Sporocytophaga myxococcoides DSM 11118: one gene and its partner. The protein of the gene in region 2 interacts with the protein of the main gene of each other region in a pairwise test. Links are inferred from orthologs where the notes say so. Each region holds a gene or a part of one and is shown on either strand. Other genes may lie near its edges.

Evidence for each region.
Region 1: the proteins of gyrA (region 2) and gyrB interact in binary tests that used the Escherichia coli proteins (3 or more experiments, as listed by UniProt). The link is inferred for Sporocytophaga myxococcoides DSM 11118 from one-to-one orthologs.

The regions. Positions count from the first base shown.
Region 1 is NZ_AUFX01000005.1:457,178-473,025, forward strand. Bases 1,033-4,015 are described here. They hold gyrB (DNA topoisomerase (ATP-hydrolyzing) subunit B), read left to right. Parts: upstream 1,033-1,537; coding sequence 1,538-3,493; downstream 3,494-4,015. Other genes in these bases: K350_RS0107940 (CoA-binding protein), read left to right, coding at 1,033-1,390; ppk1 (polyphosphate kinase 1), read left to right, coding at 3,690-4,015. Outside these bases: K350_RS0107935 (NAD(P)/FAD-dependent oxidoreductase), read left to right, coding at 1-1,015; more of K350_RS0107940, read left to right, coding at 1,028-1,032; more of ppk1, read left to right, coding at 4,016-5,792; K350_RS0107955 (DUF4337 domain-containing protein), read left to right, coding at 5,847-6,461; K350_RS0107960 (glycosyltransferase family 2 protein), read left to right, coding at 6,465-7,226; K350_RS0107965 (Ppx/GppA phosphatase family protein), read right to left, coding at 7,236-8,171; metH (methionine synthase), read left to right, coding at 8,562-12,293; K350_RS0107975 (YtxH domain-containing protein), read right to left, coding at 12,478-12,813; K350_RS0107980 (hypothetical protein), read left to right, coding at 12,972-13,697; metF (methylenetetrahydrofolate reductase [NAD(P)H]), read left to right, coding at 13,848-14,801; K350_RS0107990 (hydroxymethylglutaryl-CoA lyase), read left to right, coding at 14,811-15,668; K350_RS0107995 ((Fe-S)-binding protein), read left to right, coding at 15,670-15,848. UniProt on the Escherichia coli protein: DNA gyrase negatively supercoils closed circular double-stranded DNA in an ATP-dependent manner to maintain chromosomes in an underwound state.
Region 2 is NZ_AUFX01000003.1:171,060-187,057, forward strand. What follows is about bases 6,338-9,470. They hold gyrA (DNA gyrase subunit A), read right to left. Parts: upstream 9,151-9,470; coding sequence 6,538-9,150; downstream 6,338-6,537. Other genes in these bases: K350_RS0100490 (tetratricopeptide repeat protein), read right to left, coding at 6,338-6,432; K350_RS0100500 (GyrI-like domain-containing protein), read left to right, coding at 9,379-9,470. Also shown: K350_RS0100455 (nitrate reductase), read right to left, coding at 1-1,123; K350_RS0100460 (hypothetical protein), read right to left, coding at 1,832-2,179; K350_RS26780 (hypothetical protein), read right to left, coding at 2,287-2,517; K350_RS26785 (winged helix DNA-binding domain-containing protein), read right to left, coding at 2,559-3,632; K350_RS0100475 (Smr/MutS family protein), read right to left, coding at 3,782-4,252; K350_RS0100485 (response regulator), read right to left, coding at 4,518-4,991; more of K350_RS0100490, read right to left, coding at 5,329-6,337; more of K350_RS0100500, read left to right, coding at 9,471-10,167; K350_RS0100505 (hypothetical protein), read left to right, coding at 10,177-10,593; K350_RS0100510 (hypothetical protein), read left to right, coding at 11,100-11,336; K350_RS26790 (HPP family protein), read left to right, coding at 11,417-12,088; 3-oxoacyl-ACP reductase FabG, read right to left, coding at 12,152-12,898; K350_RS0100525 (1,4-dihydroxy-2-naphthoate polyprenyltransferase), read right to left, coding at 12,989-13,897; K350_RS26795 (glutathione peroxidase), read right to left, coding at 13,897-14,481; argS (arginine--tRNA ligase), read right to left, coding at 14,485-15,998. UniProt on the Escherichia coli protein: A type II topoisomerase that negatively supercoils closed circular double-stranded (ds) DNA in an ATP-dependent manner to maintain chromosomes in an underwound state.

The DNA of each region.
Region 1 (15,848 bases), on a different replicon or contig from region 2:
GACCAATAAACTGCCTATGGTTGTTCAGGCTCTTAGAGAAACTGTTATAGAAGCTGGAGGAGAAGTACGGTTTGATTCAAAGGTAACGGATTTTATCCTTAACGGTGATGAGATGAAAGGTATTGTTTTAAACAGCGGAGAGCGTATACCGGGAATAGGAGTGATACTTGCAACAGGTCACTCAGCCAGAGATATTTTTTATCTTCTTCAAGATAAGGGAATTATAGTTGAAGCTAAGCCATTTGCACTAGGAGTGCGTGTCGAGCACCAGCAAAGTCTTATAGATTCACTCCAGTATCATTGTGAGAATAGAGGAGACTATCTCCCGGCGGCAAGTTATGCACTGGTGAGCCAGGTCCCGTTTCAAGGAGTTCAGAGGGGGGTATTTTCATTTTGTATGTGTCCTGGCGGTTTTATAGTTCCAGCTGCTACTGCTCAGGAAGAAATTGTCGTGAACGGCATGTCCCCATCCAGACGAGATTCTAAGTTTGCCAATAGCGGAATAGTTGTCTCTGTCGAAAAAGAAGAGTTCAGAGAATTTGAGAAGTTTGGCCCATTGGCAGGACTGGAATTTCAGAAGAAAGTAGAAAGGCAAGCTTGGATAATGGGAGGCCAAACACAAGCAGCTCCTGCTCAACGTCTGGCAGATTTTGTTCAGAAAAAAGTATCTTCATCATTGCTTGAAACTTCATACCAACCGGGATTAAGATCTTGTGAAATGGGAGAGGTGTTGCCAGCTTTTATAGTTCAGAGATTAAGACAGGGTTTTAAGGATTTTGGTCAGAAAATGAGAGGGTATCTGACCAATGAAGCACAGATAGTAGGTGTTGAAAGCAGAACGTCGTCACCTGTATCCATCCCAAGAAAAAAAGAAGAAAGGGAACATATCCAGATTAAAAGATTGTTCCCATGTGGTGAGGGTGCCGGATATGCAGGAGGGATTGTATCTGCTGCCATGGATGGAGAAAAATGTGCAGAAAGTCTGGCGGCAATTTATGGAGCTAAGAATCATTGATTTTTGAATATTATGAATAAAAGAACTGTCATTTTGGGTGCTACCCCCGATTCATCAAGATTTGCATACAAAGCAGCTCATATGCTGGTGAAATTCGGTCACGAAATATTTCCTGTAGGAATTAAAAAAGGAGAAGTTGCAGGAAAACCTATTATGAATGACAAGCCAAGTATTGATGGTATAGATACTGTCACTCTTTATGTAGGTCCTCAGAATCAGACTAATCTTTATGAATATATTATCAATCTGAAGCCCAAAAGGATAATATTTAATCCAGGTACAGAGAATGATGAACTGATTGAGCTGGCACAGAAAAATAATATAGAGCCTGTCATGGGGTGCACACTCGTAATGCTCTCAGTGGGTACTTATTAATGTCCTGATTAATAGTTCGTTGTTTATTTTAAGAGCCAACTACGAGGATATTTCGCCCTGTTGATAAATATTTATCTATTCCTCCCTTATAAAGGCGAATAATCTAATTAAAAATTGTAAATTTACACTTTACAATACCCTTCTATAATGAACGAAATTACTGATAAAGTGAGCAATTACTCAGCGGATAACATTCAAGTTCTGGAAGGCCTGGAAGCTGTAAGAAAGCGTCCGGCCATGTATATCGGAGATATTGGCGTAAAAGGTCTCCATCACCTTGTCTGGGAAGTAGTAGATAACTCCATTGACGAAGCGCTGGCCGGTTATTGTGATACGATAAATGTCACTATTAATGAGGATAATTCAATAACTGTTTCTGATAACGGTCGTGGTATTCCAACAGGAATTCACACTAAAGAAAACAGATCTGCTCTTGAAGTTGTAATGACAGTATTGCATGCGGGAGGAAAGTTCGATAAAGATACCTATAAGGTTTCCGGAGGTCTTCACGGTGTGGGTGTTTCCTGCGTAAATGCGCTGTCTATTCATTTAAAGGTAACAGTCGAGAGAGAGGGAAAAATCTTCGAGCAAGAATATTCCAAAGGAGCTCCTTTGTATCCAGTTAAAGTGGTAGGAGAAAGCGAAAAAACAGGGACAACTGTTCATTTCGTTCCGGATGATACCATTTTTACAGCAAAGGAATATAAATACGAAACAGTTGCAACCCGTTTGAGAGAATTAGCATTCCTTAATAAAGGAATTACAATTCACCTTACAGATGTCAGAACAAAGGCAGAAGACGGGACTTCAATTACTGAAACTTTTTATTCACAAGGTGGTCTGAGAGAGTTTGTTCAGTATCTTGATTCAACAAGGGAGAAACTTATTCCTGATCCTCTTTATATGGAGAGTGACAAAGGGCCTATTCCTGTTGAGGTTGCAATGCAGTACAACACCTCTTATACTGAAAACGTATTTTCTTACGTCAATAATATCAATACAATAGAGGGAGGTACACACGTTGCCGGTTTCAGACGTGCTTTAACCAGGACGTTGAAGGCCTATGCTGAAAAATCAGGAATGCTGGAGAAGCTGAAGATAGAAATTAGTGGAGATGATTTTAGAGAAGGCCTAACAGCAATTGTTTCAGTGAAGGTGGCTGAACCTCAATTTGAAGGTCAGACAAAAACAAAGTTAGGAAACTCCGACGTGATGGGAGCTGTAGATGTGGTAGTGGGAGATATGCTTACTACTTATCTGGAAGAACACCCGAAAGAGGCTAAAGCAATAGTTGCAAAAGTAGTACTTGCTGCTCAGGCCAGATTAGCGGCTAAGAAAGCAAGGGAAATGGTTCAGAGAAAGAACGTTCTTTCCGGAACTGGTTTGCCTGGTAAACTAGCAGACTGCTCAGAGTCAGATCCTTCACTTTGTGAAGTTTACCTCGTAGAGGGGGATTCTGCAGGTGGATCTGCAAAACAGGGAAGAGACAGAAAATTCCAGGCAATTCTACCGTTGAGAGGTAAGATTCTTAATGTAGAAAAAGCTCAGGAACACAGGATTTACGAAAACGATGAGATTAAAAATATCATCACAGCGTTAGGTGTAAGCTTCGGAACTCCTGAAGATGATAAAGCACTGAATCTTGAAAAGTTAAGATACCACAAGATCATTATCATGACCGATGCTGATATTGACGGTAGTCACATCAGAACACTTATTCTTACTTTCTTCTTCAGATATATGAAGAAGCTGATAGAAAATGGTTATCTATATATTGCACTTCCTCCGCTTTATCTTGTTAAAAAAGGAAAAGAGGAAAGATATTGCTGGACAGAGGACCAACGTGATATGGCAATAAAGGAAATTGCTAAAGAAGGAAAAGAAGACTCTGTAAACATACAGAGATATAAAGGTCTCGGAGAGATGAACCCGGAACAGTTGTGGACAACAACAATGGATCCGGAGAGAAGAAGTTTAAAGAAAGTATCTATTGAGTCTGCTGCGGAAGCTGATCACCTGTTTTCGATGCTGATGGGAGATGAAGTAGCGCCTCGCCGCGAATTCATTGAGAAAAACGCAAAATACGCAAAACTGGACATCTAAAATATACCGATGGTACTCAGGTAATTTTAAACTTTTTCCGGAGATATATTATTTTTATATCGAGGAAGGTTTATAAATTGCATTTCATTATGCATACCTCTAATCATTGAAAGTGAAAATAAGAAAGCTCCTGGGAGGGTTCAAATCTGTTGAGGCGGTAAAAAATAAACTTAACAGGTATAGAAGACATATTTCAATGTTACTGCAACAGACCCCGGTAATTACCAATAGTAAATACATCAGCAGAGATCTTAGCTGGATGAAATTCAATTACAGAGTTTTAGACCAGGCTAAGAAATCCAATCGTACTATCTTTGAGAGACTAAAATTTCTGGCAATAACCTCTTCCAATCTTGATGAATTTTTTATGATCAGGGTTGGAAGTCTCTATAACTACATAGACTACGGAAAGGAAAGAGTTGACTATTCTGGCCTGAGAGAGATTCCGTTCAGAAAAACTTTGCTCAGTGAAGTTCAGGATTTTTGTAAGGATCAGGTTGCTTATTATGGAAAAGAGCTAAAACCTTTATTTTCAGAAAATGGATTTGTAATAGCCGGAATCGAAGATCTTTTTGAGGAAGAAAAGGAAAAGGTGATTTCTTATTTCAAGAAACTTGTCTTTCCGATGCTTACCCCGATGGTATATGACAATTACCATTCATTCCCAATTCTTATGAATAAAATCCTGATTTTTGGTGTCATTACCAGAAATAAGGAAAGTGCCTCTGATCAAAGAAAATTATCCTTTGTTCAAATACCTCAAAACCTACCTCGATTTTTTGAAATTGAAAGGGATGAGAAAATTATTTTTATTCCTATTGAGGAAATAATTCGCTGGCAAATTCATAAGCTGTTCAGAAACGTTGACATATTATCAGTAAATCTATTCCGTATTACAAGAAACGGGGATTTTTCACTTGAAGAAAGTGATGATATGGAAGCTCAATTTATTGATGAGATAAAGAGAAAGCTAAAGACAAGAAGAACAGCAAGGGTTGTAAGGGTAGAAGTAGAGCCAAAATATTCTCAATGGATGATGAAGCTCTTAACTGAGCGTTGGGAAATTGATGAGTCTAATATTTTTGTCAATGACAATCTTATAGATTATACCAGTCTTTGGCATATTATCAATCACAAAAGATTTAAAGACAAGCTTCCGACGCTTCCTGCCCCTGTAAAGCCTATAAGCTTCGGGAAAGAAGTGGATGAAGATCTTTTTGAATATCTGAAGTTTCATGATGTACTGCTACATCATCCTTATAACAATGTCAGACCTGTTATTGATCTGATAGAAAGAGCGGCTGAAGATCCGGATGTACTCTCTATCAAAATTACTATTTACAGACTGGCCAAAGAGTCAAGAATAACTAACGCTTTGTTAAAAGCAGCTGAAAACGGTAAGCACGTTTCGGTTCTGTTTGAAGTTAAGGCCAGATTTGATGAGGAAAATAACATTAAGGAAGCTCAGAGACTTCAGAAGGCTGGCTGTTTTGTGATATATGGAGTCAGTAATTATAAGACACATACCAAGCTGATGATGATTGTCCGCAAAGAGGACAATGAGAAGGTGACAAGATATGTGCATATGTCGAGTGGTAACTATAATGAAGAGACAGCTAAGTTCTATACAGATCTCGGATTGCTTACTACCAATGAGGTTTATGCTCATGATATCAATGAATTTTTTAATGTTATAACAGGACATTCTGTACATTCTGAATATAAGTATCTAATCACCGCTCCAGGAAATATGCGTAAAAAGCTTATTGAGCTTATTAATCAGGAGGCTGAAAATGCTAAGAATGGATTACCTAGTGGAATTGTGATAAAAATCAATTCTTTGCAGGATGATGAAACCATAGATGCTCTATATCTAGCTTCTCAAGCTGGAGTTTCAATAAAACTGATTGTAAGAGGAATGTGTTGCCTTAGGCCAGGTACTGAAGGTGTTAGTGAAAATATTTTTGTTAAATCCATTGTTGGAAACTTCCTTGAGCATTCCAGGATCTACTATTTTCATAATGCGGGTGATTCAAAGGTTTATGGCGGTAGTGCTGATATGATGGTAAGAAGTTTTGAAAGAAGAATAGAATCTCTGTTCCTGATTGCAGACCCATTATTGAAACAACAAACAATCAGCATTCTGGATTATTCACTCAAAGATAATGTGAATAGCTATGTGTTGTTAAATGACGGTACTTATATCAATCAGGCCACTGAAGGTGAAGAGCCATTTAATGTGCATGAAGAGTTTTATAATGTTACTAAAGAAATAGTTTTAAAAGCGAAGCTCTTCTAATTTCAGAAGGGCTTCAGTTATTTTTATCCGCAATATTTTAATAATAGAATTTTAATGGAAGAACCTGAAAAAAAGAGCAACAGGCTTGAGACATACTGTGGCTTGTTACTTGCTGTATTTGCCGCAGTACTTGCTATTGCAGATCTGGGAGGAGGAAAATTCGGGGATGATGAAATTATTGAGACTAATGAGAAAAGCTCTGCATACATGTGGTATCAGTCCAAAAGTATTAAAGAATCATTGGCTGAGGGGCAAGGCGAGTTGCTCAAGTCATTACTTAAGTCAGGAGTGATTGTTGAGGATAAAAGAACTGCAATTGAAAATGTTGTTGCAGGACTTGATAAAGAGGTGGAGAGATATTCTAAGGAGAAGAAAGAAATTCTACTTGGGTCAAATGCAGTGGGTAAAGAAAATTGGGTGCAGGAACTGAATGGAAAACTAGGCCAGGTGATAGGGGTAAAAGAATGGGAAGAACACCTTCGAATTCTGGGAAGGGCAGGAGATTATTTTGATCTTGCTACACTGTTTCTTCAGATTTCTCTGGTGATGGGTGCTATAAGTCTTATCACATCAACGGAAAAAAGTAAAAAAGCTTTTTTTATGTTGCTTATTGGCCTGGGATTAATAGGAAGTACATTTACAGTTTATGCGTTCAGTATCGTTCATTAAAATATGAAAGTACCTGTATCTGCTGTCGTTATAACATACAATGAGGAAAGAAACATCGAAAGATGTTTACAATCCCTTGCTCGTCTTACTAACGATATTATAGTGGTGGATTCATTCAGTAGAGATAGTACTGAAGAAATTTGCAGAAAATACAATGTTAATTTTCTGAGAAGAAAGTGGGAGGGATATGGTCCTACCAAAAATTTGGGCAACAGCTATGCGCGCTATGATTATATACTTTCTCTGGATGCAGATGAAGAGCTGTCAGGAGAGCTGATCAATGAAATCAAAAGCGAATTTAATAATAAGCCTCAATACGATTGCTATGAAGTGCCACGAAAGTCCAATTTCTGCGGTAAATGGCTGAGGTTTGGGCACTGGAATCCTGAATCTCATATCAGGATTTTTCGCAAAGATAAAATTTATTGGGATAGCAGCCCCGTACATGAAAAGCTCTGTTTTGAAAAGAATACGACAATCAAAAAGCTTAAAGGATCTATTCTTCATTATACTATTTATTCGCTTGATCAGTATGATCAGAAAAATGATAAGTATAGCACGCTGGCAGCTGAAAGACTTTTTAAAGATGGAAAGAAACCTGGATTTATCAAGTTATACATTAGTCCGTTTTATAGGTTTTTTCATTCCTACATACTTAAGCTGGGTGTACTTGACGGATATTATGGTTATGTCATTGCCAAAGAAACAGGTAAAGTGACCTTCCAAAAATATAATAAACTGAAAAAGTTAAGGGCAGAAAAATAAATTCCCGGATTATTTCGGGAACTTATTTGTATTGATGATGGTCACCTGTTCTTCTAAGTTGTGCATATTTCTTCTAAACAACATTTGTATCAGGCCATCTTTCAGACCTAGTTCAGGCACTACCATTTCTTTAGCTCCTGCATATTTCATCACAGAAATATAGATATCCGAAGCCGGAACTATAACATCAGCACGGTCAGGATTGAGGTTTAGTACATGAATCCTATCTTCGTAAGTCATTGCAGCTACCTGTTTCTGCACTCCTTCAATCTTGTCGATTTTAATACTTGGCTTAAGGTCTTTTGATCTTGAAAGGTTAGCTAGTTCATAGATTTTTCCTATGTTGCCACCCGTACCAATAGCATAGACAGGAATACTTGCCTTAGATATATTGTCTTTTACCCACTTCTCCATTCTATTCCACTCTTCAGGCGCATCTAGTTTATTAAGTCTTCTTACCGATCCGATTTTAAAGGATTGTGCAGCAACTTTCTTTTTATTTACGAAAATATTCAGCTCCGTACTACCGCCTCCTACGTCAATATGGATATAGCTTTTTTCGTCAAGTTCATTAAATAGAACTGCATTTATTAGATCAGCTTCCTTATCTCCATCAATAATATCTATTGAAATATCAACTTCTTTCTTTACTCGTTCTGCAATTTCCCTTCCATTTGTAGATTCTCGCATCGCTGAAGTCGCACAGAATATATAATCATCCACTTCGTAAAGCTCCAAAAGCATTTTGAAAGTTTTCATCAGCTTTACGAACTTTTCCTCTTTTTCCGGACTAATCTTATTGAACTGGAATACATCCTGACCAAGCCTAAGCGGAAAACGGACATATTCAAGTTTCTTAAAGTTGAATATGTCATTGTGTTTCAGGATGCTTGTTATCTGAAAACGGATAGCGTTGGAGCCAATATCTACTGCAGCAAATTTCAAATTAAATGGGTTTTATTGTAAAATTGAACAGCATTGAATTTCAGGAGTTAATCCGAATCGAAGCTTTTCTTAATTCAATTCAAAAATAGAGGAATTAAGGAAAAGAGATGTTTAAAATGTTAAAAAATTATTACATCAACCTTTGAATGCAAAGAATTTTGGAGATTATTTCTTTAAAAAGAAACTTTATTATTAATTTGCATTGAACTTATCCGGAAAGACGGAGGGATTGGGCCCTTAGATGTCTTAGCAACCCTTTAAAAGAAGGTGCTAACTCCCACTCTGAGAATTTTTATTTTCAGCAGAGAAAGATAAGGTAGAACTCCTTCCCGGGAATCTCTCCGTTTAAGCTCTTCATAATTTTATTCATTAAAAAAAAGTTATTGAAAAATGACTGTTAACATTCAGGAAGTATTAAAGAAAAAGATACTTGTGCTTGATGGTGCTATGGGGACCATGATTCAGGGGTATACACTTGAAGAGGAAGATTTCAGAGGAGAAAGATTTAAAGATCATAAAGGCGATTTGAAAGGCAATAACGACTTGTTATCGCTTACTCGTCCCGATATCATTAAAGAAATCCACCTGAAGTATCTTGAAGCCGGCGCTGATATTATCGAAACAAATACTTTTAGCGGTACTTCGATTGCTATGGCGGATTATCATATGGAAGATCTTGTTTATGAACTAAACTATGAATCTGCAAGAATTGCCAAAGAAGCTACGGAGATTTATAACCAGAAGGATCCTTCGAAACCAAGATTTGTAGCGGGATCAATAGGTCCAACAAACAGAACGGCTTCATTATCGCCAGATGTAAACAATCCAGGCTATAGAGCCGTAACTTTTGACGATCTGGTAAAAGCATATTATGAACAAGTAAAAGGCCTTGCAGATGGAGGAGCTGACCTGTTTCTTGTAGAAACAGTTTTCGATACTCTTAACTGTAAAGCTGCTTTATTTGCTATTGAATCTTATAAGGAAGATACAGGATCAAAGATTCCTGTGATGATTTCCGGTACAATTACTGATGCAAGTGGAAGAACTTTATCTGGACAAACAGTAGAAGCTTTCTTGTATTCAGTAACTCACTTGCCTGTTTTAACAGTAGGTTTTAACTGTGCTTTAGGAGCAAAACAATTAAAGCAACACATCCGGGATCTTGCAAAGGAATCTGTTACAGGTATCAGTGCACACCCTAATGCCGGTTTGCCCAACGAATTCGGTCAATATGATGAAACTCCGGAGGAGATGGCTTCGACCATCAAGGAGTTTTTAGATGAAGGTCTTCTAAATATTATTGGTGGATGCTGCGGAACCACTCCTGCACACATTAAAGCAATTGCAGATTTAGCCGCACAATACTCTCCTAGACCAAATCCTGAATCAGATCATCTTTCAAGATATAGCGGACTAGAGCCTTTGAAAGTCTTCAAAGGAGCTAACTTTATAAATATCGGAGAAAGAACCAATGTTACAGGTTCTAAAATGTTTGCCCGTCTTATCAAAGAAGGCAATTATGAGGAAGCGCTTGCTGTAGCCAGAAACCAAGTTGAAGGTGGGGCACAGGTGATCGATGTGAATATGGATGAGGGGATGCTTGACTCTGAGCAGGCAATGACTACTTTCCTTAATCTTATTGCTTCTGAGCCTGATATTGCGAAACTTCCTATCATGGTGGATTCATCCAAATGGTCCGTGATTGAAGCTGGTCTTAAATGTGTACAAGGTAAAGCCATTGTAAACTCTATAAGCTTAAAAGAAGGCGAAGAGAAGTTTAAAGAACATGCCAGAAAAGTCAGAAAGTACGGTGCTGCAGTTGTTGTAATGGCGTTTGACGAGCAAGGACAAGCAGATTCTTACGAAAGAAGAATCGAGATCTGCAAAAGAGCTTATGATATTCTTACTAAGGAAGTAAATTTCCCTGCAGAAGATATAATTTTTGACCCTAATATACTTACTGTTGCTACAGGTATTGAAGAACACAATAATTATGCTGTGGATTTTATCAATGCTACAAGATGGATCAAAGGAAATCTTCCGGGTGTAAAGGTAAGTGGTGGTGTTAGTAACATATCCTTCTCTTTCAGAGGAAACGATGTGGTTAGAGAAGCGATGCACTCTGCTTTCCTGTATCATGCAATTAAAGCAGGTCTGGATATGGGTATTGTTAATGCAGGTATGATTGAGGTTTATGAGAATATTCCCAAAGATCTGCTGGAGCATGTCGAAGATGTATTACTGAACAGGCGTCCTGATGCCACAGAGCGAATGCTTGAGATGGCTGAAAAGGTTAAAAATAAAGGGAAAGAGGCTGTTAAAGATGAAACCTGGCGTAAATTACCTGTTGGGGAAAGATTAGCTCATGCTCTGGTGAAGGGTGTTGTTGATTATATAGATCAGGACGTAGAAGAAGCAAGGCATATGTTTGCTAAACCATTAGAGGTTATTGAAGGGCCTTTGATGGATGGAATGAACATTGTAGGTGATCTTTTCGGTGAAGGAAAAATGTTCCTGCCTCAGGTAGTGAAGAGTGCAAGGGTAATGAAAAAGGCGGTAGCTTATCTGCTTCCATTTATTGAAGAAGAAAAGAAAAAAGGAGGAGGAGAAGGCCGAAGTGCAGGTAAGATCCTTATGGCTACAGTAAAAGGAGATGTACATGATATAGGAAAAAATATTGTCGGTGTAGTTTTGGGATGTAACAACTATGAGATCATCGATCTTGGGGTAATGGTGCCTACCGATAAAATCATTAAGGCCGCCCAGGAAAATAACGTCGATATCATAGGACTTAGCGGTCTGATAACCCCTTCTCTTGATGAGATGGTTACAGTTGCAAGGGAAATGGAAAAGGCGGGTTTAAAGGTGCCTTTGTTGATTGGAGGAGCTACAACATCAAGAATTCATACAGCTGTAAAAATTGATCCGCACTATAGTGGTTCAGTTGTCCATGTACTGGATGCATCAAGAAGTGTTCCGGTTGCTGGAAGTCTTATGAGCCTCGAAAATAAAGATAACTTTGTTCAGAATCTTAAATCGGAATATTCTAAAGCTCGCGAGGAACATTCTAAAAGGCAAAAAGATAAAAATTATATCAGCATTGAGCAGGCAAGAGCTAATAAAACACCTATTGACTGGTCGACTACGAAAGTAACTAAGCCTGCATTCCTGGGTACAAAATTCTTTGATGATTATTCTTTGTCAGAGATTAGTAAATACATCGATTGGACTCCTTTCTTCCAGACCTGGCAGCTTAAAGGAAAGTTTCCTAAGATTTTAGAAGATCCGATTATCGGGACAGAGGCTAAAAAACTTTATGATGACGCAAGAGCTCTTTTAAAAGAAGTCATAGAGAAAAAATTATTGCAGGCAAAAGCAGTTATAGGGTTTTATCCTGCCACAAGAGGAGGGGATGATGATATCATTCTGCATGAATTCAATAAAGAAATAATAGATCACGGCAATCATAAGCACGAAGTCTTCAGAGAGGATAGAAGTAAAGTCCTTACAACTTTCCATACTTTGAGGCAACAAGGCTTGAAAGGCAAAGGTATACCTAATCTGGCACTCAGTGATTTTATTGCTCCCAAAGAATCGGGAATCAGTGATTATATAGGTGGTTTTGCGGTGACAGCGGGAATAGGAATTGAAGCTATAATTGAAAAGTATGATAAAGAACACGACGATTATAATTCAATACTTATAAAAGCAATAGCAGATAGATTGGCTGAAGCCTTTGCTGAATGTATGCATGAGAAGGTAAGGAAAGAGTATTGGGGATATGCAAGTGATGAGTCATTCGATAATGAGGCTTTAATAAAAGAAGAGTATGCAGGAATAAGACCTGCACCAGGGTATCCTGCATGTCCGGACCATACAGAGAAGAGCATCTTATTCAAGCTTCTTGATCCTAATTGCAGAACAGGAATTGCATTAACCGAAAGCTTTGCAATGTACCCTGCATCATCGGTAAGTGGTATGTATTTTTCTCATCCTGATTCCAAATATTTTGGCTTGGGTAAAATAGAAAAAGATCAGGTGGTAGACTATGCCAAGAGAAAAAATATGTCAGTAGAAGAAGTTGAGAAGTGGCTTAGCCCAGTTCTAAACTATGATATTTAATGAAGTTAAAAGTTGAAAGCTCAAAGTTTAAAGTATTGGGATTATGGGGAATTTTAAGGCGAAAGTCTCGTCAGGCGAAAATGATTATCTTGATACTTAATTTAAAATCAGGCTTTTGATTTTTTATAAAAAAAGGCTGTCCCAAGAAATGAGACAGCCTTTTTTATGATTTTATAAAATCCCATTATGGGTTTGCCTGAGTCTGAGCTTGGGCTTGCTGACTATAGTCATTGATCAAAGAAAATGCAGATTGTTTTAAGTTGTTCAATTTTTCAACTCCTTTCTGCACTTGACCATTCACGTCGGTTTTTAGCTGAGATGCTTTGTCAGAGATATTTTTTCTTGTTACATCTCCTTTTTCTGGGGCTAATAGAATACCGGCAATTGCGCCCGTCGCCGCTCCGGCAAGGAAACCCAAAAATACTTTCACATTTTCATCCATAATTACATTCGGTTTTGGTTGTACATCCAGTTCCTTTACTAATATATAAAGTGATTTTGAGTGAAATATGTTTCCCATAGGGGAAAAATTGACAATGAATTTCTTCTAAAATTGTACTTTTTTTACCTCGTAAGGGATAGATACTTGTATTTTATAGATGAAAAACCTATATTTTGTGTATCAAAAGTATCACTGTTATACTTCCCTATAACAGTGAGAAACTTAAACCGCCAAAAATGTTTTCCCAAAGTATTGATCATTTGCGCCTTGAGTGGCTCATTAATTTTTACAATAAATTAACGGAGCTAAAAGAGATTCTGGTTATTTCAGATGAAGAACTTAATTCCATTCGGAATGATCTGAAAATGTACCAGTTCTCCTTGAAAAGGATTGAATTTTCCAAGAAGCAATTCCGAAGAAATAACCTTGTAAAAGATTTTTATGCTTATGGTGAAAAAGTGGAGGTGCAGGAAGCTTTAAGTGATTTTGATGAAATGGAGGTTCCTGATAATGTAGAACCAGGCATTTTCAGAAGAATTTCGGATTATATCGAGTACTTGAAGTCCAGACCACAGTTTTGTCGTCAGATAGATCAAAGTCTGGCATTGTTCAGGTTTAAAGTGCTGTTTGACATTTCTGTAACATTAGAGCCTCAGCTTCAGGTTTTCCTTGATGGTGGAAGACCATTGATAAGACTAATGAACCGAAAGGCAGATTCCCTTGATTTATATGTAGACAGAAAGGATGGAAGAGGGTTTGTTTTTTTAGCCAATTATACCCTTAAAGATTTTATAGACACGCATCCTATTCCTCCAAGTTCCTCTATGGTCGTCTGGCAATATATTGCTACATTTAAAATAGGTGAGGATCAGGTGGGGAATTTTTCGGATCCTATTTCCATAAATGTTCAAAGAGAACATTCAGCAAACAAAGATGGGAATCTGGCGCCTGGCTTATTTTAAGAAAAGACCATTTCCCGCATAATATTCCTTTAAAAACTTGAAGACCTTTAATGATTTTTTAAAAATGACTAAAAGCTTAAACCTTTTACTATTTATTGGTTAAACTCTTCGATAAAATAAGTATTTTTGAGCTATCACTTATCTAAGAAGATGAAAGTCGTAGAACACCTGAAAAACGCTAAAAAGACTCTTTTTTCTTTTGAAATCCTTCCACCTTTAAAGGGCCAGGATATTCAGTCTCTTTTTGATGGAATCGATCCTTTGATGGAGTTTAAACCTCCGTTTATAGATGTTACATATCATAGAGAAGAGTTTGTATTCAAGAAAAGAGAAAATGGGCTTCTTGAAAAAAAATCTATTAGAAAAAGACCCGGAACTGTAGGGATTTGCGCAGCTATCATGAATAAATACAAGGTAGATGCTGTACCTCATATTATTTGTGGCGGATTTTCAAGGGAGGAAACGGAAAATGCACTCATTGACCTAAACTTTCTTGGTATCGACAATGTACTGGCATTACGAGGAGATGCTATAAAGTCCGAGGGTACTTTTATTCCTGAAGCCGATGGCCATCATTATGCCTCCGATCTTATCAAGCAAATTAAATGTATGAATCAGGGTGTATACCTTGATGATGATTTGCAGAATCCCGTTCCTTCAGATTTCTGTATTGGAATAGCGGGGTATCCTGAAAAGCACTTTGAAGCGCCCAATCTTCAGACAGATATTAAATATCTAAAGCAAAAAGTTGAGCTGGGTGCAGAATACATCGTTACACAGATGTTCTTTGATAATCAGAAGTTTTTTGATTTTGTGAAGAAATGCAGGGAAGAGGGGATTACAATTCCAATTCTACCTGGGCTTAAGCCTATAACTACCCAAAAGCAAATTACAATACTTCCAAGTATATTCCATATGGACATTCCAGTCGAATTGTCTGAAGCAATCAGCAAATGTAAAACTACTGATCAGGTGAAAGAAGTTGGAATAGAATGGACAATTCAGCAATCCAAAGAGTTGATGGAATTCGGTGTACCTGTTCTGCATTATTATTCTATGGGGAAATCTGATAGCGTAAAACAAATAGCTTCTGCTTTATTTTAAGATTTATAGATGTCTGCGGTAAAAATTATTGAATGCCCCAGAGATGCGATGCAGGGCATTAAGGAATTTATTCCTACTGAACTTAAAATAAAATATATCAACCAACTTCTGAAAGCAGGGTTTGATACCATTGATTTTGGAAGTTTTGTATCTCCGGCTGCTGTGCCACAGATGAGTGATACAGCAAAGGTACTTGAGCAGCTTGATCTTTCCGGATCTAAATCAAAGTTACTAGCTATTATTGCAAACGTTAGAGGAGCACAAGATGCAGCCTCTCATAAGAAAATACATTATCTGGGGTTTCCTCTTTCTCTTTCTGAAACTTTTCAAAAAAGAAATACCAACAAAAGTGTTGAAGAAGCCTTTGTTCAGGTGAAAGAAATACAAGCCATTTGTGAATTAAATAAGAAAGAGTTTGTGGTTTATCTTTCAATGGGCTTTGGAAATCCTTACGGAGATCCATATAATGTAGAATATGTTAAAGATTTTACAGGAAAACTTTTTGATATAGGGGTAAGGATAGTATCATTATCAGACACAATAGGAATAGCAAAGAAAGAAGATCTGCAATATCTATTTACTTCTTTGATTCCTGCTTTTCCAAAGATTGAATTCGGTGCTCATTTACATGCTTCTCCTTTTAACGCTGTTGATATGGTTAAGGAAACTTATACAGCAGGTTGTAGAAGGTTTGATGGCGCCCTCAAAGGATTTGGCGGATGCCCTATGGCAAAAGACGATTTGGTAGGTAATATCGCTACTGAAAAAATGCTTGAATATTTCTCCTCTCATAACATAGAAACAGGCGTTGATTTTAAAGCATTAGAAGATGCTATGGCAATAGCAGCACAGGTTTTTCCACAATAGTATGCGCGCAGTAGAAGTAAACCTTTTTATACCCTGTTCTGTTAACCACTTCTTCCCGAAAACCGGATTTAACACTATCAGATTACTTGAACACCTGGGATGCAAAGTACATTTTAAGGAAAATCAAAAATGCTGTGGTTTGCCTTTCTTGAATACAGGAGCTTTTGATGATGCAATGGA
Region 2 (15,998 bases):
CCCAGAAGTCTGCAATTTCTTTTCTGTGTTCTGGATTTTTCATATCTCTGTGAGCAGATAACAGATTGCTTAATCCTCCAACTTCGCGACCTCCCATGGCATTTGGCTGCCCTGTAAGAGAAAAAGGGCCTGAACCAGGTTTCCCGATTTGGCCTGTAATCAGACTTAAGTTTAATAAGCTTAAATTCTTATTAACTCCAACAACGCTTTGATTTAAGCCCATAGCCCACATTGTAATAAAGCCTTCAGCCCTGCCAATATATTCTATAGCCCAGCGAATATCATCCAGTTTAACTCCACAAATGTTAGCAGCTTCTTTAAGAGAGCGTTTCATTACCTGCTCTTTGTAAGCTTCAAACCCATCAGTGTGGTTTATGATAAAATCGATATCTATTCTTTCTCTTTCTATTAGTCCTCTTCCTATCGCATTATATAGGACGATGTCAGTTCCTGGATTGATCTGCAGATGGATGTCAGCCATGGAGGCTGTCTGGGTCTTCCTTGGATCTACAACTATAATTTTGGTGTTGGGATTTTGAGCTTTGTGAGCTTCGAGTCTTCTAAAAATAATCGGATGGCACCAGGCTGGATTTGCGCCAGTTATCAAAAAAGTATCCGCCAGTTCAATGTCATCATAGCTTACAGGTACTGAATCTTCTCCAAGTGCAAGTTTGTATCCGGCAACAGCTGAGCTCATGCATAATCTTGAGTTTGTGTCTATGTTGTTGGTTCCCCAAAATCCCTTTACCAGTTTATTCGCAACATAATATTCCTCAGTCAGCATCTGGCCTGAAGCATAGAGTCCAACGGAGTCCGGACCATATTTTTGGATAAAATTTTTGAAGACTGCGGCAGCTCTATCCAATGCACTATCCCATGAAACTCTTTGCATCTGGTCTCCCCTGCTGTAGCGCATCATCGGATACTGCAATCTGTCACTTTTATCATTTACCGTGTAGTGAAGATTCATTCCTTTGGAACAAAGCATTCCCTTACTTCCGGGATGATCTGGATTACCTTTTACATTGATCTTTCCCTTTTTATCTTTTTCAACTATGATACCACAACCAACTCCGCAATATGAGCAAGTAGATTTTAAACTTTCTTTATGGTTTGATGACATAGTATTACAATTTTAAATTACAAAACTCAGCTTGTTTTACATTTCTGGTATTATACTTACTACATTGATGGAGAAAAATAGTTAAATTTAGATTTTGTACTTAAAATTTAAACCTATTTTTCGATTTTTTATATCATTTTAGCCTTAAATACCTCACAAATCAAACATAGTGAAAAATGAATTAAAAAGTAAGTAAAACTACTTATTTTTTTAGATTAAAAATAAGTAGACTAAAAAATAGCTTTTATTGAATTATTCTAATATAAAGTGTTTGAAATTTACTTCTGGATAGATAAAAATAGAATTTTAAGGCAATTTGAAACGGTAGTCAGAGCTTTAACTTACACTTAGTACAAGAAAGTAAGAATAAAGAACTGGTTTGTATGGAAATAAGTTTTTTAGCTTAAAAAATAAGTCATCCTAATTTAAAGAGACCTCAATTAATCTCTGACTGCATCAAAAAAATGGACATTTACAGTAAAAGTCAGTATAATTAATTGATCATTCGAAGATGAATGTGGCCAAGCAGAACTTAAAAATTTATTTTAAACATTGCTCCCATTTTAATAAATGTATAAATACAAATCTCTTTTTCGGGTATACTTGGGTGAAACAATGAACTTCAATTTCAAATTTTTACTTAAAAACTTTAATATTCAATAGAAATATCCCCTCCAGGCTCATCAATTTTATAAATTAAGGTAAATATTACTGTTCCTTCAAAAACACCATTCCCTTTCCAACTTTATCCTTTGCTATATCAGAAATTGTAAATGCAACAAAATCATCTTTGACACCAATTTCTGTTCCGTTGGGTTTTCCAAATACTTCCATTTGTTGTATGATCAGGAGTTTATCAATATTATCAACTTTTGCAACAAGTTTTTCGCTCTTTTTTATGTTTCCGCTTTTAATTTGACCACTTACCACGAGTCTTCCGTCTGAAAGCTGAAAAACATCTTCTGTAATGAAGACAAATATTTCAGGTTTGGAATTTTTAACAGAGGAGAAGGAAAATTGCAGGAATATGACTAGTGTTTTAAGAATCCCTTTCATAAAATTAAATTGAGGTAATGGTTATAATGAATTGGATCTTAAGTTACAGAAAAGAACTGTTTCCCAGAGGTGATTTCCCAGATTTCATCAAATCAAAGTCTCCCACTTCAATCTTCCAGTTCTTCACAAAAGAACTCAGCCTGCTTCATTTTAAGAATAATTTCTTCTGCAGACAAAGAGTCACATTCTATTCTCAGGACTTTGTCCCGATCATCCATGTCAACTGTCCAGCTGATCTTATCATTGAATTCAATTAATGCTTCATGTATCATTTCCTGATAGGTTAAAACTTTCTTGTCTGTTTTGAAAACTAATACGTTCTTAAATTGCTCTCTCATAATATTAAATTCCGGCTTCATGTATCATTGATTGTTACAGTTTAGAAAGCCTTTTGGATTACAGGCATTTCCAGAAAACTCTCAAGGCTTTTAAGTTCTTCTTTTATAGCAGATTGCTTTATCTTGCTGAGATTATCAAAGAGTTGGATATCCAGGATCACATTTCCTTTGGACAATATTTTTTTCCATACTCCGACAACTCTTCCATTTACAATAACTGTAGGATAAAATAAACCATTTACAGTAATGACTTTCCTATTGTGCTCAGCATCCAAAAACAGCTCTCTGTTTTTATACCCTAAAATATATTCATCAAATGCCGGAAGCAGCAATACTTTATTGGGGATAGGATTTATCTTAAGATTACTAAAGTACCAATATTCTGATTGGTTGAATATTTCTTTGGTCATGCTGGATAGTATAGATTCAAAAGCATTTTTTGCATCAGCATTCGATAAACCAGACCAGTTTACAAAATCAGCAAATGTTGCAGGGCCATGGCTTTGAAAATATTTTTTTGCCAGTTCGTATAAAGCTTCTTTTCGTTCAAGGATTTTAGCTTCAGGAGCCCAGGAATCAAGCAGTGTAAAGGTAATCTCATTATCTTTCATCGGCCCCTGGCAAATAATTTTTTGAAGCGATGCACGGTTAATAAGATATACACCTCTGTTTTCTTCAGGAGATAGTCCATTCTTTATAAGTAATGCATAGAGTTCTTGTCTCGTCAGATATATACCATCGAGTTCTTTGGAAAATATATTAAATGCTTTTGAAAATGATTTTTCATCAAGGCTGACACTGTGATACTGTTTATGCATTCGAGTTATAACCGCAGGGCCCGCCAGGTCAAGTATCCACTTTATATCTTTTGAAGAAACAAGGTGTAAAGTACCTCTCAATGCCGAAGTTCTTATAATTGATCCGTCATTAATACAATTAATAATATCGGATTCAGACGAATTGGGTAAACGTATTCCAATTGCCAGTTTAGATGCAGGAAAATCCTGAGACTGAATGACACATGATTTACGCACAACTTCCTCGCAAGATGTATTACTACTATTCACCAAACCGTGGTTGATAAGTCTATAGTTTAAAATTTCAGAAGGTGTCATGATTTTGATTTGATTATTTTCAAATAGCAGCTTATCAATACAAATAAATAGAGAATGACTGACAACAGTGTGTCAGTAGGAATAAAAAAAGCATCAGATTCTTACAAAAAGAATCTGATGCTATGATATTTTTAATTGAAGTGTTCTCTTTAAGCTTTGAATTTTACAAGAGTTACGTGGTCTCCTCCCTTCTCACGTGCTTCATCTGTTGCGCTTTCCACTTCTTTATATTTCCGAAGAAATGACCTAACTGTATCTTTCAATATTCCACTTCCTCTACCATGCACAATGCGAGCTTCGGGTAAACCCAAGAGAAGAGCATCATCAACCCAGTTTGTTAACAATGTAATTACATCTTCTTTGGCTTTGCCTCTGACATCAAGTTCAAACTGAAAATGTAATAACTTTTCTTTTGTGTCAATTTTAACGTTCCCTGAATTTTCAGGTGCAGATTTGATGGTTTCAGGAGGTGGTTGTGAAAAGGTAACTTTGTTTTTCTTAACAGTCATTTTCATAATGCCCATAGCAACTTCAAGATCGTTGCCTTTGACAGAAAGGACTTCTACTACGGTGTCCTGACCATTGATTTTTACAAAGTCTCCAGGTTTAATTTCGCTCATAGCTATAAAAATCTATTTTTAATAAAGTCAAAAATAGAATTTCCATTTGCATTATCAAGAGCAGAAGTATGATTTTTTGAATTAATTTAGTCCCCAAAAAATGATAAATTGCCTTACTTACCAGTATAAGATAATTTATTTAATTAATTCAAAATTAGAAATAACAGGAATCGGCAATACCGATGGAGTTGTGCCTTAGTATCTCTGATTGACACAATTTGAAGTTAAAAAAATAATCAGATGATAATTCAAAACTTTGATAGAATTAAGCTGCTCCTAATCTCAATGGTCTGAATGTTTCGTAACAATTCCTGATTTTTCTGACAGTACTATTAAAGAAATGTTTCTGGACAATATATGTAAGAGCATTAATTGTGAATGAGGAAAACAAGAAATAATTGGCTCCCATTTTACTTGCTCTGCTTTTTTCTTCGTTAGAAAGATGCTCGTTCAATATAACTATAATTACATTTTCCTTTTCAAGTCTTGAAGCATGCGCATAATCTTTTAAGAAATCCCATCCATCCACAATTGGAGTGTCCATGTCTAGCAATACCAATACTTTTGATTCTTTTAACTTTCTGCCCAAATGAAGGTGGTCTAGAAATAAGAATGCATGTCCTCCATTAAGAGCCATTTTAACTTGGTCGGCCATTCCAGAGGATTCAATGGAAGATTTTATGCGACTAGTGAAGTCGCTGTTTTTGCCTACAATAATTACCTGGTCAATTTTTTGCATAACGGTATTGGAAGGTTTCAATGTATTTTTACGAAATAAACTAAAGTATAGTTACATAGGGAAATTCGATAAAGAGGTAAAATTAATGGATAAGAGTCAAAATTAACAAGTTTTAATTTGATTTTAATGAAGAATATATATGATTTTAGAAAGAATTTTAACTAATAATCCTGTTTTTATTCAATTTTGTCGGAGCAAGGTAAATTATTTAAAGAAAAAATACAATTGAACTTCAGTTTGTTATCGGTAAAAGTGGAATAAATATCCTTGTCGAAATCCAAAAAAAATACCTGAAAGATAGCTTTCAGGTATTGTAACTTAAGGTCCGATTTACCCCTTATTTTTTAATAGCCTTGTTTAATTCATTGATTAGCACATCAAGTTGTTGCTTGTCACTCGGGTCTTCTGCTTTTGCTATTGCTTTTTGTGCATGATCCAGGGATTTCTTGAATAACTCATCGATTTCAGCTTCAAGAGCTTTACCTTCTTTCTGATAAGCTCCTACGCTAAGGGTACCAAGTTTCTGGTGTTTTTCCTTTCCTGTATTATAATAGATAACAGCAGTGTTAAAATTGGCTATCAGATCATTTGGGGCAATGGCTAATACCTTACCATAAGTCTGCAAAGCTTTATCTGTATCAGTTTTGCCATATAATACTGCAAGCTGATTAAGAAGATTTATATCATTAGGGTTATTCTTAACCAGATTTTCAATAGAAGCAGTAGCTTCTGAATCTTTACCTGTTTGTAAGTAAAGATTTTTTTGAAGTTCCAGTATGGTTTTGTTATTTGGAAAATCAACAAGACCTTTTTTGGCAGTTGCAAGAGCCTTTTCAGGACTTTTTTCTATTTCGTTTTCAATTGTAATCTGGTAATAATAAAGAACAGGGCTTTTATAGTTGAGAGAATTAAGTTTAACCACACTGTTTTTAATGACATTCATGTCGTGTACTTGTTCTGCTGCATAAATTGCATTAATGTAAGCAAGAGTGTCTGCAGGTTTAATCTTCTGGGCAGTTTCAAAACTTGTGATTGCCTGTTTATAGTTACTGGCCTCATATTCTGAAAAGCCTTTATTTATAAACAAGCCCCAGATTTCCTGTAGTTTTGCTGAAGACATTTTTGAATATTCGCCTTTAGAAGGATCCAACTCTACAGCTTTATTGTATGATTCATAGGAAGTCTGAAGTGCCTCTGGTGCAGCCGATTTTACTTCCGGTTTTTGGTTCATTGCTATATCCTGGTATATTAACCCTTTGTAATACCAGGTTTTTGCATTTGCTTTAGTTTTTTCGTGTTGACTAGCTTCGTCAATTTCCTGTTTTGCTTTTATCAAATCTCCATCTTTATGATAAAGGATTGCATTGGTAACAGCAGAGTTCTGAGCAACTCCGATTAGAGAAGAGCCTGTTAATATGATACTAAATAAGATTCTTTTCATAGCTAAATCAATTCTTTAGATTTAAATAGTTAAAAAACTGTTTATGTGTGACTTACAAAAAAAAGCCGGAATATAATTCCGGCATTTGTAAATATCAATTATCCATTATTCATTATCATTATCATTATCATTGTCATCATCCTCTTCTTCTTCAGACTGAGACTCTTCAGTAGCATCAGCATTTGGAAGTTCAGAATCTACATCAGGAAGTTCAGATTCGATTTCCAGGATTTCAGATGCTATAGCATCGGTCGTTTCTGGCGAAATTTCGGTTGGGCCAAGGTTTTCAATTTTCGCAACAGATGCTATTTCATCTGTTTCACTTAGCTTTATTAAACGAACTCCTTGGGTAGCTCTTCCGACAATTCTAAGTGCAGCAACTGGCATTCTTATTATAATTCCGGATTTATTGATGATCATCAGTTCATCTTTATCCGAAACATCCATTATTGCTACTAATTTCCCTGTTTTTTCAGTAATGTTTAGAGTTTTAACTCCTTTTCCTCCTCTGTTGGTAACTCTATAGTCGTCGATATCAGAACGTTTTCCATATCCTTTTTCTGATACAACAAGAAGGTTATTATCAGAGCAGCTCAGACAAACCATACCAATTACCTTGTCTTCGTCGTCAGCCAAAGTTACGCCTCTCACTCCTGCTGCATTTCTACCCATTGGACGAACATGTTCTTCATTAAATCTGATTGCTCTACCAGATTTAAGGGCTATAACAATTTCATTATTACCATTGGTAAGCCTTACATTTAAAAGTTTATCGCCTTCGTTTATTGTAATAGCCTGTATACCATTGGATCTAGGTCGGGAGAATGCTTCAAGGGAAGTTTTCTTTATGGTTCCATTTTCTGTAACCATTATGATAAAGTTATTATTAATATAATCGACATCAACCAACGTTTTTATATTAATAATCGCTCGTACTTTGTCTTCTTTCTCTACATTGATAAGATTCTGAATTGGTCGACCTTTCGATGTTTTACTTCCTTCAGGTATTCCATAAACTTTTTGCCAGAAGACTTTTCCTGAATCTGTAAAAATCAGAAGGTAATTGTGCATCGTTGCAATAAAAAGATGTTCCGTAAAATCATCTTCTTTTGAAACAGCTCCCCTTGATCCGACTCCACCCCTGGCCTGTGAACGATATTCTGTTAATGGTGTACGCTTAATATAACCTTCGTGTGAAATTGTAATAACCATTTCATCATCCGCGATAATATCTTCTATGTCAATATCATCTGCAGAATGTACGATTTGAGTTCTCCTTTCATCACCATAACGCTCTTTCATTTCAAGAGACTCGTCTTTGATGATTTGCATTCTGAGCTCCTGGCTATTAAGAATTTCATTTAACCTTGCAATTAAAGCCATAACTTCTTCGTATTCCTTAACGATTTTGTCACGCTCCATGCCTGTTAAACGCTGAAGTCTTAATTCAAGGACAGCTTTAGCCTGAATTTCAGACATTCCGAAGTTTTCCATCAAACCTTTTTTAGCTTCTTCAGGATCTCTGGAGTTTCTGATCAACTTTATTACCTCATCAAGGTGATCCAGGGCAATCAGATATCCTTGTAAAATATGTGCACGTTTTTCAGCTTCTTCCAGTTCAAACTTCGTTCTTCTGACTATCACTTCATGACGATGATCCACAAAGTGTCTGATCATGTCTTTCAGATTTACTGTCATTGGCCTGCCATTGACAAGAGCAACGTTGTTTACCCCGAAAGATGATTGAAGTTGAGTGTATTTATAGAGATTATTTAAAACGATACTTGGAATAGCATCTTTTTTCAATTCATATACGATGCGAAGCCCTTCTCTATCTGATTCGTCTCTGATATCAGAAATTCCTTCGATTTTCTTTTCATTAATCAATTGTGCCGTTTTTTCCACCATTGAGGCCTTGTTGACCATATATGGAATATCGTGGACAACAATCATATCTCTTCCTGTAGGAGTATTTTCAAAAGTGGCATTTGCTCGCACTACAACTCTTCCACGACCAGTTTCAAATGCCGATTTTACTCCTTGATAACCATAAATGGTTCCTCCTGTTGGAAAATCCGGAGCTTTTACAAATTCCATCAGCTCCTCAATTGTGATGTCATTGTTATCAATATATGCACAAACACCATCCACAACTTCACGTAGATTATGTGGCGCCATATTGGTAGCCATACCAACAGCGATACCGGAAGTTCCGTTAATCAAAAGATTTGGCACCTTTGAAGGAAGAACTGTGGGTTCTTCAAGGGAATCATCAAAGTTGGGTTGAAAATCTACTGTATTCTTGTTTATATCAGAAAGCATTTCTTCGGCGATTCTCTTGAATCTAGCCTCAGTATACCTCATTGCCGCAGGAGAATCACCGTCTATAGATCCGAAGTTTCCTTGTCCATCGACCATCATATATCTCAATGACCATGGTTGTGCCATACGAACCATGGAATCATATACCGATGCGTCACCGTGAGGGTGGAATTTACCAAGTACCTCACCAACAATTCTTGCGGATTTTTTATAAGGTTTGTTCCAGTTAACACCTAATTCTGACATTCCAAAAAGCACCCTTCTGTGTACAGGTTTTAATCCGTCTCTTACGTCTGGTAATGCCCTTGAAATGATAACCGACATCGAATAATCGATGTAAGCTCCCCTCATTTCATCTTCAATGTTAATAGGAATTATGTTTTCGCCTTCAGCCATAGATATTATAAATGGAAATTAGGATTTTTTAATGTAGCAAGATAAGTATTTTTAGTGAATGGCCACAATTTGGCATCCTAAATTTGGCTTTTATTTATACACATTCAGATCTTCTTCTTTCTGTTTTTTTGATAATGGAACCAATATGCAATCACTACTTTAAGTAAATAAACGATATGTATTGGTTATTAGCACAATACAACACAATAGTTTTTCAAGATTTTCAATTTGATTATACTGAAGGTAAGCCTAGCCCCAAATTTTAAATGGAACAAATACCTTCTGGTTTATGCTTTTTATATATGTAGAAAGGAACAGTCTGAAATTTCTGAAGAACAGAATTTTATAAGATTTAAGTTGAATGCAAAATATAATAAAATGGAGGCTTTGATTGATCTGGACAAGCATTTATATGATCCTTCTATAGAGGAAGTTAGACTGGTAGAAGTACCTGATTTTAATTATTTCACTCTTTATGGAGAAGGTCCGGCGATATTTGATATGCATTTTTTGCAAGCAGCATTAACTCTATTCAAAGTTGATGAATATGCTAGAAAAATTTTATCTGCCAAGACTCCAATGGTTAATATTTGTGCGAATGGAATCACTCCTGTTGAAGTTTTGTGGTGGAAAGATGATAGACCATTTGATTTTAACATGGATACAATTTGGAAATGGGCAATTATGATCAATGAGCCAGCATTAATCAACGAAGACATTCTTGGCTTGTCACAGAAAATGGTTTTGGAAGAGAACCCAGAATGGTCTTTTACCCAGTCTATTACATTAAATCGCCTTTCTGAGGGCTTGAGTTTGCAGACATCATTTAAAGGTGGCCGAACAGAAGGAAAAAAATCTCTAGAAAAGGTCCGTTCTTTTGCAAAAAGTAAAAATCTGGAATTCATTGGTAAATACCATGAAATATATTTTGAAAATCCGGAAGACTTAAAGTCAAATCAGTTGGTGACAATTTTAAGATTTCCTGTATCAGAAATTAAAATATCTCAAATAATTTAATAGTTGGCTATGACACAATTACTGGAATCCCCAAAAACCTCTTACCTTCTTGAAGGAAGCCTTGAGGTCTTACATCAACAGACCAGAGAATGGTTAAGTGAAATGGATTTGTGGAAGGATGAGATACGTTTTTTTAAGAATCTGATCAATAAGCAACTTCTGAAAGTGAGATCAGAAGATGATAAGGAGGAGTTGAGAGATTATGAAAAAATTCTAAGTAAAATGCATAATGACTGGCTGGAACATCTTTTCATGCAAACCCAAGCTCATGAAATGTATTTGGCTGGAATAATGCAAAACCGCCCCAAAGACTATGATGAAGCATATAGAGAAAGGCATCGAGACCTTACTGAAAAAGTTGACGGTTTTTATAAGGAAATGAAAAGCATTAAAAGCGAATTATTTGAATTCATAGAAAAGCTTTGATAATGATGTAGTTAAACAGTGCATCATTAAAATTTTTCATAACAATTTACCTGATCCTCAGTTTGGTAATCACAGCCGGACTGAGGATATTATTTTTTAATAAATTCACCGGTTAATTTATTTTTGTTAAACTATTTGGAACAAAATTTCCAGTAGCATATATTTGTAATGCGATCACCTACCGTGTGTAGTTGATTTATAAAGAAGAAGGGAGAGAATAGGCTCTGAGAACTTCTAGCAACCTGCCACCAAAAATGTAAGGTGCTAAATCCTAGTTTCGATTTTCGGAACACATATAAATTAACACTTATGAATACAGCCCAATTTAGAGATTCAAAAGAAAAAGTAACTAAAGGACAAGGTTCTTCAGTAAACTTTCGTTTTGCCATTACGTTAAATGCATATAACAACAGTTATTGTTGTTGTAAGCTTTCGTAGTTGGCTTTGGCTAATTTCCTGTAGTAACAGGTTTAAATCAATCCTTTAACAATTTAACCCTTAATGCCATGACAAAAACTATTTCTATTAATTTTAAGACGTTGGCACTCACAGCTGGAATTTCTAATTCTCAAAATAACGAAGTTTGCAATCCTGTATATTCAGTTAATCTGTATCATTTTAACGAAACACCTGGATTGACTTACGAAACCTATCTGACAATTTCAGAAATGGTTAATTATAAATGTGACCAGGCGGTGGCTGGTCAATCTCCGCTAAAACAATGCACCTGGAATCTGAATTAATTCCTGGTTTTTAGATAAATTTGAGGGCTGCTTCATATAAATTGAAGCAGCCCTTCGTTTTTATTCGGTTTAACCTTAAAATGAAAATTAAAATATCGAAACCATTTAAAAGTACACCCAACATTAACCTTTCACGAAAATTCAGAATTGCCAAATATGTCATGTACCGGGAAACCATGTTGCATAAGAGTGATCTTTTATGGACTTTCCTTGGATCGTTTTGCGGAATAGGACTTATTGGTCTCATCAACAGCCAGATATTCGAAGTTCAGGATCATATATTTTTAATAGGATCTTTCGGAGCTTCTGCCGTATTATTATATGGAGTATCTAACAGCCCTTTATCTCAGCCAAGGAATCTGTTTGGAGGTCATATACTTTCAGCACTTGTAGGGGTGACTGTGGCTCAATTATTACCAGACACGCTTTGGTTCTCATCTACTCTGGCAGTTTCACTTAGTATCATGGTAATGCAAATGACCAAAACTCTGCATCCTCCCGGAGGTGCAACTGCTCTGATTGCTAATATTGGCTCTGCTAAAATAAAAGCTTTGGGATACTGGTATGTGGTCTCTCCTGTCGCCACCGGAGTTATTATTCTATTTGCAATTGCGATGGTATTTAACAACCTTTCAGGACGCAAATATCCCGTGAATAAAGGTGGAAAGCGGAAAGCTAAAAGTCCAAAGTTAAAAATTGAAAGTGAAAAGTTAAAAGAAGTCGTTATTGAGGAAAAGTATGAGACTGTTTAATAAGCTGAATGTGGAAAGGTAAAAGCTAAAAGTTACGATGCTTTTACCTTTCCGCTTTCTGCTTTATGAAACAAAACCTCCATCTATTGTAAGTACTGATCCACTTATATACGAACTTTCTTCTGATGCAAGAAATATATAGGCGTTTGAAACATCTTCAGGCTTACCCAGTCTCCCTACCGGGATTTTATCTTTAATACTTCTAACGATTTTTTCCGGTACATTTTTCAGAGATTCGGTTTCGATAAAGCCAGGAGCAACTGCATTTACAGTAATTCCGTGTCTACTTAATTCTCTTGCCCATACTTTAGTAATACCCACTAGTCCTGATTTGGCTGCAGCGTAATTTGCCTGACCGAAATTACTATAAATACCTACCAATGACGATGTATTAATGATGCGGCCGAATTGTTTTTGAACCATATAAGGAGCAATAGCTTTGGTACAGTTAAAAACACCTGTGAGATTCAGGTCTATAACTTGTTGCCATTGTTCAATGCTCATATTCATCGAAGCAGCGTCCCTGGTGATGCCAGCGTTGTTAATGAGAATATCAATTTGTCCTCTTGATGCAAAAACACTTCTTGCAGCCTCTTCTACTTGAGCAAAACGAGTTGTGTCCACTTCCATAAAGGTCACATCCTCCATTCCATTTGCTTTTATTTCCTTAAGGGTTTCATTACCCTTTTCAATATCTATATCCCAAATAATAACAGATGAACCTTCGGATGAAAATCTATCTACAGTCTTCTTGCCAATACCCTGGGCTCCTCCGGTAATAATACTAACTTTTCCTTCTAGCTTCTTCACACACCGAAAAATTTATAATAAAATATAAAGCTTAAATACAGAAAAAATAAGTGAAATAGAAAGAGGAATATGATATAGTTATTAACAGCTTCAGGACATTAATAAGCCTAATCCAAACAGTATTACAAAGGCTAACGTTGAAAGAGCCATGAGTTTTAATTGAGGATCAATTTTTTCTGATTCATTTTCTTTGGTAACTTTTATTCCGGTTATTAATATCAGAGGGAAACTTAATAAGAACAGCCACTTTCCTACTGAATGGTTTTCATTTAGAAGAATGTATGTAAATGCTGAGCCGAAACCTCCTATAAGTAGAAACCAGTGATAAATTTTAGCTTTTCCTTTACCTAACCTTACTGGAATAGAATATTTTCCTGCAAGCTTATCGGATTCTATATCACGTATGTTATTGATGTTTAATACAGCTGCTGAGAAAAAGCCGCAGGCAAAAGCAGGCAATAATATTTTATAATCCAATGTATGTGTATGCAGATAATAACAACCTCCGACACCAACAAGTCCAAAGAATAGAAATACAGAAATGTCTCCCAGACCTGCATAACCATAAGGATTTTTTCCTGCTGTATATTTAATGGCTGCTACAATTGACAGGATACCTAATATCAGGAAAAAGCCAAATGTACCCAACGAGGAAAATGAAATAGCATTTACCAAAAGAATTACGCCACTAAATAATGAAAGAGATCCAAAAAGATACATTCCTTTTTTCATTGTTTCCGGTGATATTTTACCCGATTGTACAGCTCTTTGAGGCCCTTTTCTGAAGACACTATCAGCACCATTTTGGGAGTCTCCATAATCATTAGCCAGGTTTGACAATATCTGGAGGAATATTGTAGTTAAAATTGCCAAAAGACAGATTAAAAGTTTAAAGCTCCCATCATTGGCGGCAAGGAAACTGCCCATGATGATACTCGAAAGAGCCAGAGGAAGTGTCCTTAACCTAAATGCCGATACCCATGCTTTTATTGAACTCATTATTTGTTGATCGCTTCTGTAATTTCAAAACCCATAGGTGTAGATCCGGAAGGGAAAAATTTCACCAATTCACCATTTTCATTAATTAAATACTTGCAAAAATTCCATTTGGGAGCCTGATCGTTCCAGCCATTTTTATCTGCTACAGATAACCACTCAAATACAGGATGCTGTCCTTTTCCTTTTACTGTAACTTTTTCCATCATTTGAAAGGTTACACCATAATTTGCGGTGCAGAATTCCCTGATTTGGGTACTATTCCCAGGCTCCTGATTAAAGAAATCGTTAGAAGGAAATCCGAGGATTACTACTTTATCTCCATGCGTTTCGTGAAGTTTCTGAAGTTCAGCATACTGATGTGTATAGCCACACTTGGATGCAGTATTTACAATTAAAACTTTTTTCCCTCTGAATTTCGAAAAGTCTATTGAATCTCCTTCCAAAGTATAAGCCTTAAGGGAATAGAATGAAAAGAAAGCATCCTTACCATCCAAAGGTTTAGACTTTATCTGCCCACACCCAGGAAGAACATATATGAATGTTAAAGCTAAAACTACAAAAGAAAATTTAAGTGATAATTTCATAATTTACATTTTTTCAGGTACTTCTATTCCTAATAACTGCATCCCTCTATTGATTATTTTGGCTACAGCGAAAGAAAATGCTATTCTGAAGGCAAGTGCTTCTTTCTTTTCTTCTGAGAAAATTGATACCGCACCAAAGAAGTGATTATACGCTTTTGCCAGGTCAAAGATATACTGAGCTATTTCTGATGGAGCATAGTTTTTCGCTGCCTCCTCAATTTTTTCAGGAAACTTTGTCATCAGGATTATAGCCTCTCTTTCTGATGGTTGCATATTGTCCAGATTTGAAAAAGCTTCTGGTCTGAAATCTACTCCTAATTGTTTTGCCTTCCTTAAAATCGCAGAGATACGAGCGTAAGTATATTGAATAAAAGGACCTGTGTGTCCTTGAAATTCAATAGATTCCTCTGGATTGAAAAGCATTCTCTTCTTCGGATCGACTTTTAACAGAAAATACTTTAGTGCACCAAGACCAAGTTTTTTGTACAAAGCTTGAAGATCTTCCTCACTGAACCCTTCTATTTTACCCAACTCTTTGGTTCTAGCCTCTGCAGTTTCCAACATCTCTTTTACCAGATCATCTGCATCTACGACTGTTCCTTCTCTTGATTTCATCTTGCCACTTGGCAGATCTACCATTCCGTAAGAAAGATGATACACCCCATCAGCATAAGTTTTACCAAGCTTCTTCAAGATAAGCTTCAATACATTGAAATGATAATCCTGTTCATTTCCTACTACGTAGACAGATTTCTCAGCATTGTATTCCTGGAATTTAAGGTCTGCAGTTCCTAAATCCTGAGTTATATAGACAGATGTCCCATCTCCTCTTAACAAGAGCTTCTGGTCCAGTCCATCAGAAGTTAGGTCAACCCATACAGAGCCATCAGGCTTTTTAAAGAATACCTGTTTTGCAAGGCCTTCTTCCACTATGTTTTTCCCTAAAAGGTAGGTATTCGATTCATAATAAAATTTATCAAAAGTAACACCTATCGTTTTGTATGTTGCATTGAAGCCATCATACACCCAACCATTCATTTTTTCCCATAGAGCAACGACTTCTTTATCTCCTTCTTCCCATTTTAATAAAAGCTCCTGTGCTTGTTTCATTAAAGGAGCCTGCTTCTTTGCCTCTTCTTCTTCTACTCCCAGACCTTTAAGCCCATCTATTTCCTTCTTATATTCTTTGTCAAAAAGCACGTAATACTTGCCTGCAAGGTGATCACCTTTTAATCCAGAAGTTTGAGGAGTTTCTCCATTTCCCCACATCTGATAAGCCAACATGGATTTACAAATGTGAATTCCTCTGTCATTAATAAGGTTAGCTTTTACTACATCATATCCGCTGGCTTTAAGTATTTCAGAGACAGAATAACCAAGGAAATTATTTCTTAAGTGGCCGAGGTGAAGAGGCTTATTTGTATTTGGACTTGAATACTCTACCATTACCCTTTTACCATTAGAAGGTAAAACGGCAAAGTCTTCACTTAGAACGCTATTAGAAAAGATTGAAAGCC